One region of the Virgibacillus sediminis genome, then DNA from elsewhere that is predicted to be linked to it. Evidence: predicted binding sites of a transcription regulator. Region 1 holds the regulator's gene; each other region holds the start of a gene.
The links. The regulator LexA, encoded in region 1, represses DNA repair genes until DNA is damaged. The targets are predictions, from matches to a motif close to CGAACATATGTTCG.
Positions count from the first base shown of each region.

Region 1 (4,219 bases):
ATTCTGTCTGCCATTTAAAATCTCCTTTTCTCTTTCTGTCTGATTTGTTTGTCACATATACATTCTATAATGAAACTTTTCACATAACAAGTGAAAGTTCATTATTGATAATGAACAGTTTTAATGTTTTTTGTTTCTTTCCTGCAGGTCCCTTACTTTTTGAGGGGTTACATCGTTCCCTTCCGGATCCATCACTGTCATAGACTTAAATTGGTTTTTGAATGAATTCCGGACGTTTTTCAGGTATTCCTCCCGAAGCTTTTTCTGTTCCTTTTTTTCTTCTTCCGTTAAACCCTCTTTTTTGGATTTTCTGGAAAGCTCATTGATACGCCCTAATTTTTCCTCAGATAACATGTTTAAACCTCCTTGAGGCCCCTGCAGAACATAAAAAAAGCAGGGACATCCCGTCCTTGCTCTTCATATTATCGTTCCATATGTTCATAATCAAGTATTTTGATACTCCTGGTACCTGCGGTGGACAGTTGCTTTGGATACCGGATATCCCAGATTATTCAATGTCTTTGCAATTTCCTCAAAGGTCATTTTATTCCGCCTCAATCTTACTACTTCCTCGATGGGAAATGGGACTCTTTCCCTGCCGGGAGCCTTTCCTTGATTTGATAGATTATCCGCCGGGTTATACCCCTCTTTAACGGCCTTTTTCATGCCTCTCCTAATTTTCGCATTATGAATTTTCCGTTGGTACTCTTCCACTATTCCTACTATTTGAAGAACCATGGAGTCGGATTCGGACAGTTCCAGTTTCCCGTCATGGATGGCAGTATACACCGGTACTTCTAATTTTTGCAGCTGATGAAACAAGGCAATCTTTGTATTACCGCGCCCAAGCCTCGTCTCATCCTGTATCAACAGACAGTCAGCACTTCCTTCTCCAAAATAATCAAGCATCTCGAATATGCCCTCACGATCTATATCGTATCCGCTTCTTTGATCCTCTATGGAGGCAATCACTTCAAACCCGAATCTTACCGCCAGTTCATTGAGTTCCTGCCGCTGTCTCTCCAGTGATGTTTCTTGTTCACTTTTATTGGTACTAACTCTGCAATAGATGATAGCTCTCATGTGTCATAACCCCTTCTGTCGATCTCAGCTGGTTATCATAGCAAAATACAAAAACCCCAGCATCAAAATAAAAGCACCTATATAAAATACATCGGTCATTGTTATTTTACCAAACATACAGCATTCCCCCCACAAAATTTAAGAACCTTTGTTCGCATTTAAGTACATTCATATTAATACCGAACGTATGGTCCTGTCAACCGTTTTTTCGAACTAACGTTTGCATTACCTGGTACCAAATGGTAAACTATCACTAGTAAATTCTATGTGCGAGGTGTTTGATAGATGACTAAGCTTTCAAAAAGGCAGCAAATGATCCTTGATTATATAAAAGAACAAGTCAGTGAAAAAGGTTATCCCCCATCTGTTCGTGAGATTGCAGAAGCAGTGGGGCTTGCTTCTAGTTCGACGGTGCACGGCCACCTCTCCAGGTTGGAAAGCAAAGGCTTCATCAGGAGGGACCCGACAAAGCCGCGTGCGATAGAAGTAATGAATATGGAAGAAGACAACAATATCCCTAGAGAAGAAGTTACGTACGCGCCAGTAATTGGTAAGGTAACTGCCGGATTGCCGATAACTGCGGTAGAAAATATAGAAGAGTACATCCCCCTCCCCAATTCTAGCGCAGGAGCGGATGACAACCTTTTTATCCTTGTTATTGACGGGGAAAGTATGATAGAGGCGGGCATTCTTGATGGAGACAAGGTCATCGTTAAACAGCAAAACACTGCTCAAAACAGTGATATAGTAGTAGCAATGACAGAAGAAAACGAAGCTACAGTAAAACGCTTCTTCAAAGAGAAGGATCATATCCGTCTCCAGCCTGAAAATGCTACGATGGACCCTCTTATTTATGAAAATGTAACAATTCTTGGAAAAGTGATCGGTCTATATAGAAATATCCATTAAACTGGATAAAAGCTGCCATTGGCGGCTTTTATTTTTCAAAATTTTCAAGTCTCCATACATCGCAGCATGGCTTTATCCTCTTTTCTTAGATATTCAATCGACACAGTAATAGTCACAAATGATGAATATGTCCGCTTACGCTTATTTTTATACTGGTGTTCTCCGTCTGCAGCTTCAAAAGATATAAAAAAATGATCTTGGACGAATAGTATCTCTCTATTCGGATAAGATAATAAGGACATACAGGCGATACAAGATACAAGGGTTAAGATCTATCTTGAAAATAGACAATTTTTTCTTGTCATTTGCAATTCCATATCGTTGGTCTATAGCCAAGCGGTAAGGCATCGGGTTTTGATCCCGTGATTCGCTGGTTCGAATCCAGCTAGACCAGCCATTTTACTTTAAACATGATTTCAATATACAAGTATGACTGATAAGGAGGAGAACGAGATATATGGATAAGCAGCGGGCAAAGGAAATAAGGCAATCCGAAAACCTCATTAATGTAACGTTCCGTGGAAATCCGATATACATACAAAACATTGATGAGCAAAACGAAACAGCCAATGTCTATATGTTGGAGAATCCACAGGAGACCCACCGCGTATCGCTCGGAGAATTGCAGGAACAATAAGAAATACAGGGAAAGTAAGAACACCGCCGGTTATACAGCCGGACGGTGTTTTTGTTTTCTGCAATGAGTGGACTAGTTGATATACACATTAAACGACACCAAGAATACACTGGGTACAAATCCAACTTTACTAAAACAAGGATGTGGACGAAATGATTCAATTGCAAGGAATGGATGCTCCAGCAAGTGATACTTGGACCTCAGATGCTATTGAACGTACAATCTACAGACAAATGCAAGGCCATCCTATCATTTATTCTTATCAAACCATGAATGGATTGCGCTTTGAACTCCAATTGCGAAAAAACATTATAGAGAGTGCAAAAGCCATGAACAACAGTGACGCACAGTTTGAAACCTTTAGGAACTCCCGCTGCAATCCGGAATATTGGCACCGGACGAGTGTCGGCGGGTTTAGATTACGGCAGGATGTCAGACCTTCGGATGCAATTGAAGATATTTACAGAAACGGCTCTCTTTATGGATTTGAATGTGCAACAGCTATATTGATCATTTACTACCGTGCTGTTTTAGCTGCTATCGGGGAGAGATTATTTAATCAGCTGTTTCAGAACCTCTACTTATACAGCTGGCATTTCGACTCTGATCTTGGCATTCAGCGAATTAATACAAATTTTACGCTTCCCGGTGATGTGGTCTATTTTAATAATCCAGATTTTCATCCAGAAACGGATTGGTGGAGGGGAGAAAATGCCGTAGTGTTGGAGGACGGAACATTTTTCGGCCATGGAATAGGAATTAAGTCCGGAGAACAGATTATCCAATCCCTCAATCAACATAGAAGGCCCGGAAGCACTCGCTCAGCCTATATGATGCCGTTTGTTACCAGGCCATCCTTTAAGCATCTATCGCAATTTTCTATGCCGTCACGAGAATTTGTTGCTTATAAGCCACAATATAAAGTGGTACACCATAACCAAGCATCCATTTCGTTTAACGGCTATCTAATCTATTTGAATAATATGTATTATTAATAGGAAAAATGCACCCTGTCTGTTGCAAGGGGCAAGGTGCATTTTCCGCTCTTGATAGAGTTAAGGGTATTCATGAACAGGCTTTTCTACCATATTCATCCATCCAAATTGGCGCAGTTTTAATTCGAATAATGTAAGTGGATCTTGGTAATTCTCTGGATTCTTCCTCATATTGTTCAAAGCTGTTTCACCGTCTTCGATCTTATTATGGGTTTCTTTCAAGGCATTTTGCAGTTCTTTAGAAGGACCAGCGAAAAATAGATGGATATCCCGATCAAGCGATTTCCCAAATAACTCCAACTGCTGGATAAACATTTCTGTAACGGATTCAGCTGCTTGGCTGTAATCCCTTGTTTCGATATATTGTTTATATCTATTATAAAGGACGCCTTTATATTGAGGCAGTGAATCAAACAACCTCCCTGCCCCCTTCAACAGAAACTGGGAAGATCCTGGCTGGCTTATCAGATCATTATTTTCCAGCTTAATGCTTCCGCTTGTCATCCGATCAATATCCCGCCGCCAATCGTCCAATACCTGCATGTCACAATGAAGCTTCAACCTTTCTTCCCCAAACAGTTGGTTAAAGCTTTCC
Region 1 is NZ_JBHRRZ010000001.1:144,049-148,267, reverse strand. It holds gene tkt (transketolase) at 1-14, opposite strand, end outside; gene ACFODW_RS00735 (DUF896 domain-containing protein) at 121-354, opposite strand; gene ACFODW_RS00730 (YneB family resolvase-like protein) at 445-1,083, opposite strand; gene lexA (transcriptional repressor LexA) at 1,369-1,992, shown strand; tRNA gene ACFODW_RS00720 (tRNA-Gln) at 2,315-2,389, shown strand; gene ACFODW_RS00715 (H-type small acid-soluble spore protein) at 2,450-2,629, shown strand; gene ACFODW_RS00710 (protein-glutamine gamma-glutamyltransferase) at 2,782-3,624, shown strand; gene ACFODW_RS00705 (tetratricopeptide repeat protein) at 3,685-4,219, opposite strand, start outside.

Region 2 (4,219 bases), on a different contig from region 1:
AAGCTGCGCAGACCGTGTTGACCAACGATCCCAAACAGCGTCCATTGTTCAGTATTTTTGACGCCACCTATAATATCGGGGTATTTACTGGCGGACAAATCTTTGTTGCATCTTACCTGGTAGATAAACATGGGGACTTCACTATGTCCTTGTTCACCGAATTGAATACGTACGGGATTGTTCTTTCAGGAATCTTCACTATTCTGGCAGTGATTGCGATCAATAACAGAGACAGGAAGGAATTTTACGGACTTGCAGATGGAACTGTTCAGACGAAGTTCCGTGACTATTGGCCAATCCTAAAAGGAAACCGCCCGCTTCAGATGCTGGTCATTGCCGCATCTACCGATAAAATTGCTGGCATGGTTCTGAGGCAGCCGGCTGTATATATTATGTTTTTCGGCATCATGATGGGAGATTATGCCCTCAGCGGAACCGTTTCATTGGTTACCATTGTGCCGACACTCTTGATTACATTTCTCGGAGTAAGGCTAGCCACAAAGACGGGCCTGAAGAATGCGTTGGTGAAAGCTACTTGGCTTGGTATCATCACGGCCTTCCTATTAGTTGGCTTCTTCCTGCTGATAGAGCCATCAACCATTTCACTGGAGAATATCGGCCTGACGACAATCATCTTCCTTCTCTTGTATGCGGTGTTGAGAGGAATTGAAAGTCTGACACCAGCAATCGTTATCCCGATGATTGCCGATGTATCCGATTATGAAACATATAAGACAGGACGGTATGTACCGGGAATGCTGGGAACCATCTTCTCCTTCATTGATAAGGTAATGTCTTCTCTAGCGCCGGCTCTGGTCGGTATTACAGTAGGATTCATAGGGTACGAGAACGAATTCCCTCAACTAGGAGAAGCTTTAACCACGCCATTATTGGTTGCAACCCTCGTCTTGATGTTTGGAATTCCGATTGTCGGATGGCTTATTACTTTGACAGCCATGCATTTCTATCATTTAGATGAGAAGAAGATGGAAGAAGTCCAGACAGCGATTGCTGAAGTAAAAGAAAAAGTTAAAGAAGAAGAATCACCTGCCATTTAAATCTTACTGTTCCTCCCTCAGGTCGAGGGAGGATCTTTATTTCCATTACTTACTTATTACAACTAAATTACTATTTACAAGATGATAATTTAGATATATAATGAGAAACGTTGATTAACTTACATAAAGTAAGTAATGTAGGAGGAGAGAAAGTGAAGAATGAAGTTGGACAACTTATTTTACGGGTAGTTTTCGGTCTTATTTTCTTTGTCCATGGATTGGATAAATTTCAAGGAGGGATTGCCAATACTGCCGTTTTCTTTGACAGCCTTAGTATTCCAGGCTTTCTGGCTTATATTGTTGCAATCATCGAGTTAATCGGCGGACTTGCGATGATACTTGGGATCGGCACGCGGGTAATTGCCATACTGTTTGCTATTATTATGCTTGGCGCTATATTTATAGCCAAATTCCCTGCCGGACTTCTTGGCAATGGAGAAATGGCTGGATATGAGCTGGATCTGGTCTTATTGGCCACCTCCATCTACTTTATCCTTGCCGACCGTATTGCTCTGTCCCTGGACAACAAATTTTCGAATTCCAAACAGAAATAAATTCTGCCTTAATTCCTTAAGCTAGAAAAAGAGCCAATACTTGTAACCTTATAAAGATGCCTGTATCCCTGGAGATTTATGGATACAGGCATCTTTTCGTTGGCAACAGACCCCAGGATTAAGTGGGGTAAATGTCCAACCTAAGAAATGATATAAAAACGGAATTACTTTACATGCACGTCGATTACATTCCCCAGCGCGATTCTCCCCTGCCCTTCAAGCTGAATATAGCCATTCAGAACATCGACCCGGGAGATTTTTCCCTTTGCAGTCAGATAATCGCGGCCGTTATAATATTTGATTTCCACCGGGAGTTCTTCATGGACAGCCACCTCAAGATTCCGATTGATTTCCGTCCACTGCTGTTCATCTAGAAGTAATTTCGGCTTCGCTTCCCTCTCCTTCCACATGTCCTTCAGCAGCTGAATATGCTCGGGCAACATCAGGGAACTCCATTTAATATTTCCACGATCATTCACTTTTCCCATTATGCTCCCACCTTTCTGTGGGCTGGTTCGGCTGAGAGGATGCGTTCCAGCTTGAATTCACGCAATTCTTTCCTGGCAAGGCAGTATGCGAGGATAGACTTCTCCCCTACTTTTTTCAGCCGGACGACTCGGTGGGAAATCCGGCGGTCCCTGGAGATATAAATCATTTCCAAATGCTGCCTTTTTTCCAAAGCACGAACAAGTAACCCTTTCATTGTCATCCCTCCACAAGAACTTTTGTTCCGAATATATGTTCTTATCATACCACGAACAGAAAAATTAATGCAAAGTAAATTTCTGTCATTTCAACTGCCATTGCTTCCATAATCAAATTGGCGTTACCTATTTTTTACATTCAACTTGTCTTACCCTGTTTTCCTGTCTATATGAGAATAAAGATACACTATTTGATAGGATGATCTTCAGGTAAAGACTTGTCTATTTTCGTAGAATAGTGACTTCTTTTGCAGAAACAGTTGATTCTATTAGAAAAAGTTGGCATAATATATTTCGTTGGGCTACCAAACTAAAGACCCATAATATTGAAAAATGTAGAGGAGAAGAATAGATGGACCAGATAATAGAACCAGTTGAGTCTGAATTACCGGTGGCAATTCTGATGAAAAAGGAAGAAATGATTGAACTGGGGCTGAAGTATGGTTTAGCGAATCAAAAAACAATCGAGTGCAGTCAACAGCTGGATGATCTCCTAAACAAATTTGCCAATGGAGAAATTTGATAAATAACGACAAGTGGCGCATGCTGTCCGATAAGCAACGTATGAACTGAGCGGAGGACATGAAAGAAGTCTCGCAGCGCTAAAGCACCGTGGCTAAAAACATAGCCATTCCTGCTTGGAATAATGTTTGAAGTTTTATACTACTTTCTCACTCAATAAAAAATATAAAATAATCCCTCAGGGCCGTGATAAAACCGCCGCTGAGGGATTATTTTTCTATACAAATTAAATGGAGTTTGGGACATATCTAAACGTTTAACTCTTTAGGCGAACAATAATCTAGATCAGTGAAGGGTATTTCCGGAGCGGTTTATATCCACTAACCAAACTTTCTAGTTAGTTCGATTTATCACTAGATAAGACACTTTTGTCTCAGCCTCAGGAGTCTTACCAGCTTGCCTTCTTCACACCTGGCACCTGCCCTTTATGAGCGTATTCCCTAAATGCGATTCGGGACATCCCAAACTTTCTCAAATAGCCTTTCGGACGGCCGGTCACTTCACAGCGGGAATGAAGCCGTGTAGGGGATGAATCCCTAGGCAGTTGACGCAGCGCTTCGTAGTCGCCTTTGGCTTTCAATTCTCTACGAATCTCCGCATATCTCTCTACCATTTCACGACGCTTTCTTTCCTTTGCCACTTTGGATTTTTTAGCCATGGTCTCCCTCCTTTCTCAAGTCAAAATTATCCTTCTCTATCCAACATTCGGTTGAGTTTCATTCACCACTCACCTATTTTATCGTAATCATTACGATTTGTAAATAGTAATGATTACTGTTTACTTATACAGGCATGCAACTGAAGGGACAAGGGTATAGTCTTCTAGCATGAAAGGAGGAATATGAGATGAACCAAGGAGTAAATAAAAAACGTCTCCCTCTCCGTTCTTCCTCCTATTGGAGGGAAGATCGCACTGCAAAAAGATTCCCGAAGTTAGAGGAGAACATTGAGGCGGATATAGCAGTGATTGGCGGGGGGATGACCGGGATTCTTACCACTTATATGCTGGCACGGGAAGGTAAGGATGTCGTATTGCTGGAGGGCACTTCCCTCCTCGATGGGACAACCGGCTTTACTACAGCAAAAATAACCGCCCAGCATGATGCCATGTACAACCAGCTGATTAAAACACAGGGCATAAAGCAGGCCAGACTCTATTATGATGCCCAGATGGAAGCAATGCATGAGATAGAAAAGTTGATTAAACGACATGACATCGACTGCGGCTACAAGCAACAGGATGCTATTCTCAATGCGGGCACCGACAGGGGAAAAGAACTGCTGGCAGAAGAGAAGAGCGCCTATGATAGGCTCGGTATCGATAACCAGATGACTGACCGTACAACTCTCCCTTTCCATACCGAGAGAGCCTTAATCATGA
Region 2 is NZ_JBHRRZ010000039.1:87,421-91,639, forward strand. It holds gene ACFODW_RS16190 (MFS transporter) at 1-1,058, shown strand, start outside; gene ACFODW_RS16195 (DoxX family protein) at 1,211-1,612, shown strand; gene ACFODW_RS16200 (YolD-like family protein) at 1,777-2,100, opposite strand; gene ACFODW_RS16205 (WYL domain-containing protein) at 2,100-2,315, opposite strand; gene ACFODW_RS16210 (aspartyl-phosphate phosphatase Spo0E family protein) at 2,669-2,839, shown strand; gene rpsN (30S ribosomal protein S14) at 3,227-3,496, opposite strand; gene ACFODW_RS16220 (FAD-dependent oxidoreductase) at 3,685-4,219, shown strand, end outside.
Region 2: the regulator LexA is predicted to act here: its motif matches at 2,344-2,357, upstream of ACFODW_RS16205 (WYL domain-containing protein).

Region 3 (4,219 bases), on a different contig from region 1:
TGCTTATGACTTGGCTATCGGGTTAGCCACTGTCGGTATTCTATCCGGAGTGATTGTGGGAATCATCCTCGTCAACTGGGGTGTCCGACGGGATAAAACAAATGTCATCAAGGATGTACGGGATTTTTCCACCCTAAGGAAGGCCGGCATTATGGAATTTGAAAACAGGGACCCGGCAGCAAAAATGACGGTCCGTCCCGAATCGATCGAACCGCTTTCCCTGCATTTTTCTGTAGTAGCGCTAGCTATTTTGACGGGATATCTGCTCCTGCAATTTCTCATATGGCTGGAGAGTGTTACTTGGGGTGCCTGGACAGGCTCCGACTTTATGACATATATCCCGTTATTCCCGCTGGCCATGATCGGCGGTATTTTGGTACAGGCTTTCTTCCATAAAGTGGACAATGCTAAATTGCTGGACCGTCCGATGATCAATCGGATCCAAGGGTTTGCCCTGGATCTACTGATACTCACTGCCATTGCTACCGTATCCCTCGATGTGATCGGCCAACATATTGTACCATTCCTGTTGCTGGCAGCAGCGGGTATTGCCTGGAATGTATTCGGATTTCTAATTCTGGCACCACGCATTATTCCCACTTACTGGTTTGAACGCGGGATTGGCGATTTCGGCCAATCGATGGGGATTACAGCAACAGGGTTACTGCTAATGCGTGTAGTCGATCCGGAAGCAAAGTCGCCTGCTTTTGAAGGGTTCGGCTATAAACAATTGGTATTCGAGCCGTTCCTTGGCGGCGGTTTGGTCACGGCATTGTCCGTACCGCTGATCTATCAACTGGGTGCCATGACATTCTTGATTTTTGCTGCGGTTATGTGCTTGATCGGACTGCTCGTGGGATTGCTCCACTTTGGCAGGAAATAGAGAAAAAAGGAGTCGTTGCAGTTGACCTCTCATCATATATTGTTATTGCTTCTAATTGGATATATTGTCTATTCGATTGATAAAAAACAGAAGAATTTCCCTGTACCGGTAGTACTTGTCCTGATCGGACTGGTTTTATCCTTCGTCCCATATTTCGATGAAGTTACCATCAGCCAGAAGATGATATTCAATGTTTTTCTTCCTGCTTTACTGTTTGTCTCGGCATACAGCTTTCCTTTGGATGCTTTGAAGAAAAACAGATGGATTATTATCACCCTTGGAACAGGCGGGCTGATGCTGACAGTTCTATTGCTGGGGGCAGCAATCTATGCGGCGGCCAATCTGTTTGTTGCCGTATCGCTGACAGGAGCTCTCTTAGTAGCATCCATATTGGCCCCGACTGATCCGGTTTCGGTTGTATCGATTTTAAAGCAGTCTACCGACAATGAAAAGATTGCCGATATCGTTGAAGGGGAATCGATGCTGAATGATGGAACCAGTATTGTCCTGTTTACGATCTTCCTAGGCATGTTCCTCAGTGATAAGGGTTTTTCCATCGGTGGATTTATAGGTGAATTTCTGCTTGTCTCCGTTGGTGGTGTGGTACTGGGATTGGTTTTTGGCTGGCTGATGAGCAAAGCTGTCCATTACTCGCACCACCGGACCTATCAGGTGATGCTGAGCATCATTATTGCCTACGGAAGCTTTTACCTCGGGGAATTGATAGGGGTGTCGGGTGTGCTTGCAACAGTGACAGCAGGCCTAATGCTTTCTTTCGAGTTTGGCCGGAATATTAAAGAGGATCATTTCCGAGAATCGTTGGATGGGTTCTGGGATGTGGTGGAGCCATCGATACTTGCTTTGTTATTTCTTTTAATCGGAATACAGGCGGCAGATTACTTGATTTTTTCCGGCTGGACATTAGCAGTAATCATCTTTCTTCTGTCACTCCTGGTCCGCTGGACGGTACTTGCCGGCCTGACATTGACAGTGGCAAAGTGGAAACACCTATTCTCTTGGAAGGATACAGTATTAATATCCTGGTCGGGTATTAAAGGCGCCATGTCTGTTGCCCTATTGATGGGGTTTGAAGCGGCGGCAGAAAGTGATGATTTGTTGGTGTCGCTGTCATTCGCAGCTATTGTACTTTCCCTTGTTATCCAGAGCGCAGGCGTCTATCCACTCACAAAAAAACTGAAGGGCTAGTTAGAATCTTCAATGGAACTATTCCATTGAAGATTTTTCCTTTTCCAGGGCGATTGTTTGTTCGCCATGCATTATGATAGTATAATAGAATAATAGCTGCTAAAAAATTCCTCTGAACATTCTCCTCCAATTTACAGACGAAATAGGTGATGATATGAAGTTAATACTTGCAGAGAAACCCTCCGTAGCAAAAAACATTGCAGACGCATTAGAAATCCACACAAAGCGGGACGGTTACTTTGAGGGAAACGGCTACCTGATTACATGGGCATTTGGTCATTTGGTCGAATTGTATGATGCCAAGGATTATGACAGCAAACTGGCACGTTGGAAAATGGATAATTTCCCTTTTATTCCGCAAAACTTCCAATATAAAGTGAAAAGCAATCCACGGGACAGGAGTCAGACGGATACAGGTGCAGCCAAACAACTGAAGACCATTCAAACGCTGATAAACAGAGCAGATGTGGAAGCGATCATTTCAGCGTGTGATTATGACAGGGAAGGCCAGCTGATCGGTGACAGTATTATCTATCGCGGTGGAAAGCAGAAAAAACAAGTCTACCGTCTTTTGCTCAATGAATGGACAAAGAAAGAAGTTATTAGAGGACTGGAGAATATCCAGCCGAATGACAGCATGAAAAGCCTTCGGGATGCAGGGATCAGCAGGCAGTGGGCCGACTGGGTAATCGGCATTAATCTCACCTCTGTCGCCACCCTGAAATATCAAGAAGGAAAGGGAAAGGCGCTCAATATCGGGCGTGTCCTGCTTCCGACTCTAAAGATTATTTATGACCGGGATAAGGAAATAGCCGAATTCAAGCCGGAGAATTATTTCAAATTGACAGCTGACTTTGAAACAGAACGAGGTGCAGCCTATCAAGGAATCTACCAGGAGGGGAAGGACGAAAAGTTCAAGGACCAGGAGAAGCTCCAGGTGGTCAAGGAAGCGATGCGTAATAAGATGGGCATCGTAACAGACAGGCAGGTGGAAAAGAAAAAGGAATTTCCGCCATTTTTGTTCAACCTGTCAAACCTGCAAGGCTATATCACCAACCGGTATAATGGATGGACTTCCGATAAAGTGCTGAAAGCAGCCCAGTCCCTCTATGAAAAGAAGTTGATCACTTACCCGAGAACATCCAGTACCGCCTTGGACGAAAGCCTGGCAGGAAAGACGGCACATGTTCTGAAGGTTCATGCGGAAGCCTCTCGGTTCAAGGAAGAGATAAAGTTTTTGAAAAGCAGGCGAGTTTTCAATAATGCGAAGGTTGAAAGCCATAGCGCAATCATTCCAACTTATTTGAAGCCGAAACGTCTCAGCTCGGATGAACAGATCGTCTACCAAGCCATCCTTAACCGGTTCATTGCGCAGTTTATGCCGGTTGCCGAATATGAAGAAACCAGGTTGCAGACAGAGGTGGAAACAGTCCAGGGGACCTTCATCTCGAAAGGCCGGGTCCAACTCGTTGAGGGGTGGAAGAAGGTAGAAGATATCCAATCCAAGCAAACGCTCCTGCCAATTGTAGAAGTAAATGAGAAGGCAGCCATTTCGGACGCCGAAATTTCCTCCCATGTTACAAAGCCACCAAAAAAACATACGGAACGAACATTGTTAAAAGTGATGGAGACATGCGGGAAAAATTATCAAGATGAGGAAAACGAAGAGGAAGTGGGGAGCATCCTTGCAGGCTTTAGCATCGGCACAGCGGCAACTAGAGCGGAGACGATAAAAAAGCTCAAAGAAGTTGGCTATATAGAGGCCAAAGGAAAGAATTTGAACTGTACTACACTGGGAAGGAAAATGGTTGAAACATTTCCTGTCAAAAATCTGTTTGATCTCGGGTTCACAGGAAGACTGGAGAAGGGGCTTTCTGATATACAGAAAGGGAAGGCAGAGAAGCAGGCATTTCTGCAGATGATTTTCCATTTCATTAATGAATCCGTTGATATCATCAAAAATGGGGAAGAAGTGATTATTCGCCAGCTTGGCAGCAAACCGGCAGCCAAGGAGGTGCTTGGTACATGTCCAGAATGCGGCGGTGAAGTGAAGGAAGGCTTTAAAGGATTTGGGTGCAACGGATATGGGAAGAAGTGCCAGTTCATGGTTTGGAAAAATGATAGATACCT
Region 3 is NZ_JBHRRZ010000005.1:34,524-38,742, forward strand. It holds gene ACFODW_RS03255 (sodium/glutamate symporter) at 1-883, shown strand, start outside; gene ACFODW_RS03260 (cation:proton antiporter) at 905-2,089, shown strand; gene ACFODW_RS03265 (type IA DNA topoisomerase) at 2,244-4,219, shown strand, end outside.
Region 3: the regulator LexA is predicted to act here: its motif matches at 2,140-2,153, upstream of ACFODW_RS03265 (type IA DNA topoisomerase).

Region 4 (4,219 bases), on a different contig from region 1:
GATTATGGGGTGAAAAGCAGGCTGCCCCAACAAGCAGCTGGTAGCCTGTTCAAGGCAACTCTTTTATTGTCTTTGCTGGTTTTGCTGCTTGCAGTTGGCGGTATCTATCAATCATTGCTTATTTTCGTTGCAGCAGCTGCAGCTATTATAGGTAGAGAATATATCAGTTACCGGCACCGCATAAGGGAAAGGAAAGGTCAGCCGTACTTCCGAAAGATGGGAAACGGGTTACGTGTTCTAGGAATTATTCAGGGAACACCGGCTGATCGCATGGACATTGGCGTAGGGGAAACGATCACCAAAGTAAATGGCCGAAAAGTAGATACAGAAGAGGGTTTTTATCAAGCTCTACAGGGCAGCGGAGCCTATTTTAAATTGGAAGTATTGAATGCGTTCGGTGAAATGAGGTTTGTCCAAGGTGCTTTTTATGAGGGAGACCACTATGAGCTTGGATTAGTCTTCGTGACCGGGCCGCACAGGGAAAGATAGCCATTGCTGTATGCCAGGATGGCTTTTAAATAGTTAAGAAAGTATGATCATTGGGGAGTACGCTTCCATTTTTAAAGAGGACTAGGCATTTCGACTCAGGGTGTGCGTTGGCATATTCTGCAGAAGGGTTATGTGGTCATTGCTCCGGTGAGCAACCCGCCATTGCTCTGGTAGAACCGCATCTTGCCGACTGGCCGCCCTGTTTGGTTGTTCGCATAAGCTGTCATACGTTGTTCACAAATGAGCATGAATAAGTGAGGCAAATCACACGTGGGAAAATATAGGCCATTTATACTATAGATGAAGATAAAAATCAACCATTCAATCCAGTGGATGGCAGGTTATAACAACGGTTGAGTGGTCGGAACTTTTATCTACCATATAACCATGGAGTGGTAAAAATGCTGAAAAAAATTGTTTTCGGTATCATAGTCGGTTTTGGAGCGCTCGCCGTTATGTTATCCGTATTCATGGAAATGGATCATCCGAATGAACAGAGAGATGAAGTAAAGGCAGAAGAAAAACAGGAAGTGGAGGAGGCAGCCCAAGTAATTGCACCCCATCAACATTTAAATCAAGAACCGGTTCCGGTGGAGTTGGAAAGAGATGGGTCAGATGTTTTTATCAAAATGACCTCTCAAATTACTGATATTGAAATAGAACCAGGCAACACGTATAAGGCTTGGACGTTCAATGGAGAAGCCCCAGGCCCATTAGTAGTAGTGAAAGAAGGAGATACCATCCATTTCACACTGGATAACCTGGACCCCGCTATTCCGCACAGTATGGATTTCCACGCCGTCCACACTGCTCCTGATAAAGGATTTGCGGATGTGGCACCGATCCAGTTTTGTCCCATATAGCCAATGGCATGCACGGGGTGATCATTGTCCAGCCTGATGAGGGTTACCCGACAGATGGGGAAGTGGACCAGGAATATGTGATCATCCAAAATGAATGGTATAAGTATAATGATTTGGAAGATATGATGAACAATGTACCTTCTCAGGTAGTATTCTCTACGAAAGCCCTGAATGATCATCAATTGAATACGAATGGAACCGTTGCTTCTATAGAAGAAGAGCCGCTCACAGCCAAAGTCGGGGATAAAGTCCGATTCTATATCAATAATGTAGGTCCAAATGAAGTCAGCTCTTTCCATATGATTGGAACTATATTTGATGACGTCTATATAGACGGAAATCCGGCGAACCATATGGAAGGATTACAAACATTAATGCTTCCGGCCAGCTGTGGAGCAGTGGCTGAATTTACGGTGAAAGAAGCAGGAGACTACCACTTCGTTACCCATCAATTCAACCATGTTGCGAAAGGAGCCAAGGGAAGACTCCTTGTAACGGAATAACTGCCTGATCTAAAAAGCCTTCAGTTTATTGCTGAAGGCTTTTTGCAATCAGAAAATGGGCTTTAACCAATTGATACATCAAGACAGGTTTTGAGCGTTTCTTTTGCAGGGAATGTAGAAGGCAACGGTTTTTTGCCTGGCAGGAAGGGTATTATGTTAGTAGCCAGTTAAAGCAGAACCATCGAATGTTCGTTCGCAAGTATGTTAAAATATATAATTATCTATGATAAACTAGGTGTAGGATAAGAACGGAGGCTTTACAAGTGAAAGAAAATAAGTTTGAGCTTGTTTCCAAATACGAACCGTCAGGGGATCAGCCCAATGCCATACGGGAAATCACCGAACGGGTATTGGCTGGCCAGCGCCATCAAACGCTACTTGGCGCGACCGGAACGGGAAAAACGTTTACAATGTCCAATGTAGTGAAAGAGATTAATCGTCCAACCTTGGTGATAGCTCATAATAAAACGCTGGCGGGACAATTGTACAGTGAGTTCAAAGAATTTTTTCCTAACAATGCAGTAGAGTATTTCGTCAGCTATTATGACTATTATCAGCCTGAAGCCTATGTGCCTTCCACCGACACATTCATCGAAAAGGATGCGAGCATCAATGATGAAATTGATAAACTGAGGCACTCTGCGACATCAGCCTTGTTCGAACGGAATGATGTACTCATTGTAGCCAGTGTCTCATGCATCTATGGCCTAGGTTCCCCGGAAGAATATGGAAGCCAGGTACTCTCCCTCCGAATGGGGATGGAGAAAGACAGGGATAAGCTGCTGAGGGATCTTGTTGATATACAATATGCACGAAATGATATTGATTTCAAGCGCGGTACCTTCCGTGTAAGAGGAGATTCGGTGGAGATCATACCAGCCTCGCGCGAGGAGCATTGTATCCGGATAGAGTTCTTCGGTGATGAAATTGACAGAATTCGAGAAGTGGACGCCCTGACAGGCGAGATTGTCGGAGACAGAGAACATATTGCCATCTTCCCGGCTTCCCACTTCGTTACCCGTGAAGAGAAAATGAAACTGGCTATTGCCAATATAGAAAAGGAATTGGAAGAAAGACTGGAAGAACTGCGGAGCGAGGATAAACTGCTGGAGGCACAGCGGCTGGAACAGCGCACCAACTATGATTTGGAAATGATGGAGGAGATGGGCTTTTGCTCTGGGATTGAAAATTACTCCCGCCATTTGACACTCAGGGAATCGGGTGCCACTCCCTATACGCTGCTGGATTATTTCCCGGAGGACTCTTTGACCATCATCGACGAGTCCCATGTCACCCTTCCACAGATCCGTGGTATGTATAATGGGGACCAGGCAAGAAAACAGGTGCTGGTGGATCATGGTTTCCGCCTGCCATCTGCGCTTGATAACCGTCCACTTAAATTCGAAGAGTTTGAGAAATCGACCAATCAGCTGGTGTATGTATCAGCCACACCAGGTCCATATGAAATGGAACACTCTCCTGATATGACGGAACAGATCATCCGGCCGACAGGTTTGTTGGATCCGGAGGTGGAAGTCCGGCCGATTGAAGGGCAAATAGATAATCTAATCGAAGAAATAAACAAACGCACAGAGCGGAACGAGCGTGTACTCGTGACTACTCTTACCAAGAAAATGTCTGAGGATCTGACCGATTACCTAAAAGAAGTCGGCATCAAGGTGGCCTACCTCCATTCCGAAGTAAAAACCCTCGAACGAATTGAACTGATACGCGATTTGAGGGTCGGCAAATATGATGTATTGATAGGAATCAACCTGCTGAGGGAGGGGCTGGACATTCCGGAAGTATCCCTGGTCACCATCCTGGATGCTGACAAAGAAGGTTTCCTTCGTTCGGAACGGTCGCTTATCCAAACGATGGGGCGTGCAGCCCGTAATGAAAACGGCCAGGTCATTATGTATGCGGATAAAATCACCCAGTCCATGCAGGCGGCAATCGATGAAACCAACAGGCGTAGGAAAATTCAAATGGAATATAATGAAAAACATAATATTACTCCTACTACCATCAAAAAAGATGTAAGAGATGTAATCCGCGCAACAGTAGCTGCAGAAGAGCAGGAAGAATATAAGGAAAAACCAAGCTTGACCAAGCTGTCAGCCAAAGAAAAAACGAAAGTGATAGAACAGATGGAAAAAGAAATGAAAGAGGCCGCCAAGTCTCTTGACTTTGAAAAAGCGGCTGAGCTGAGGGATGTTATTCTCGAGCTTAAATCAGGAGCCTAACTATAAAGCTAAGAAGGTGAACATATGCCTAGTAAATCTATTCAAATTCAAGGAGCCAGAGCTCATAACCTAAAAAATATCGATGTAACGATTCCTAAGAATAAATTAGTAGTTCTAA
Region 4 is NZ_JBHRRZ010000003.1:129,036-133,254, reverse strand. It holds gene ACFODW_RS02565 (PDZ domain-containing protein) at 1-489, shown strand, start outside; partial or broken gene ACFODW_RS02560 (multicopper oxidase domain-containing protein) at 945-1,855, shown strand; gene uvrB (excinuclease ABC subunit UvrB) at 2,119-4,101, shown strand; gene uvrA (excinuclease ABC subunit UvrA) at 4,126-4,219, shown strand, end outside.
Region 4: the regulator LexA is predicted to act here: its motif matches at 2,038-2,051, upstream of uvrB (excinuclease ABC subunit UvrB).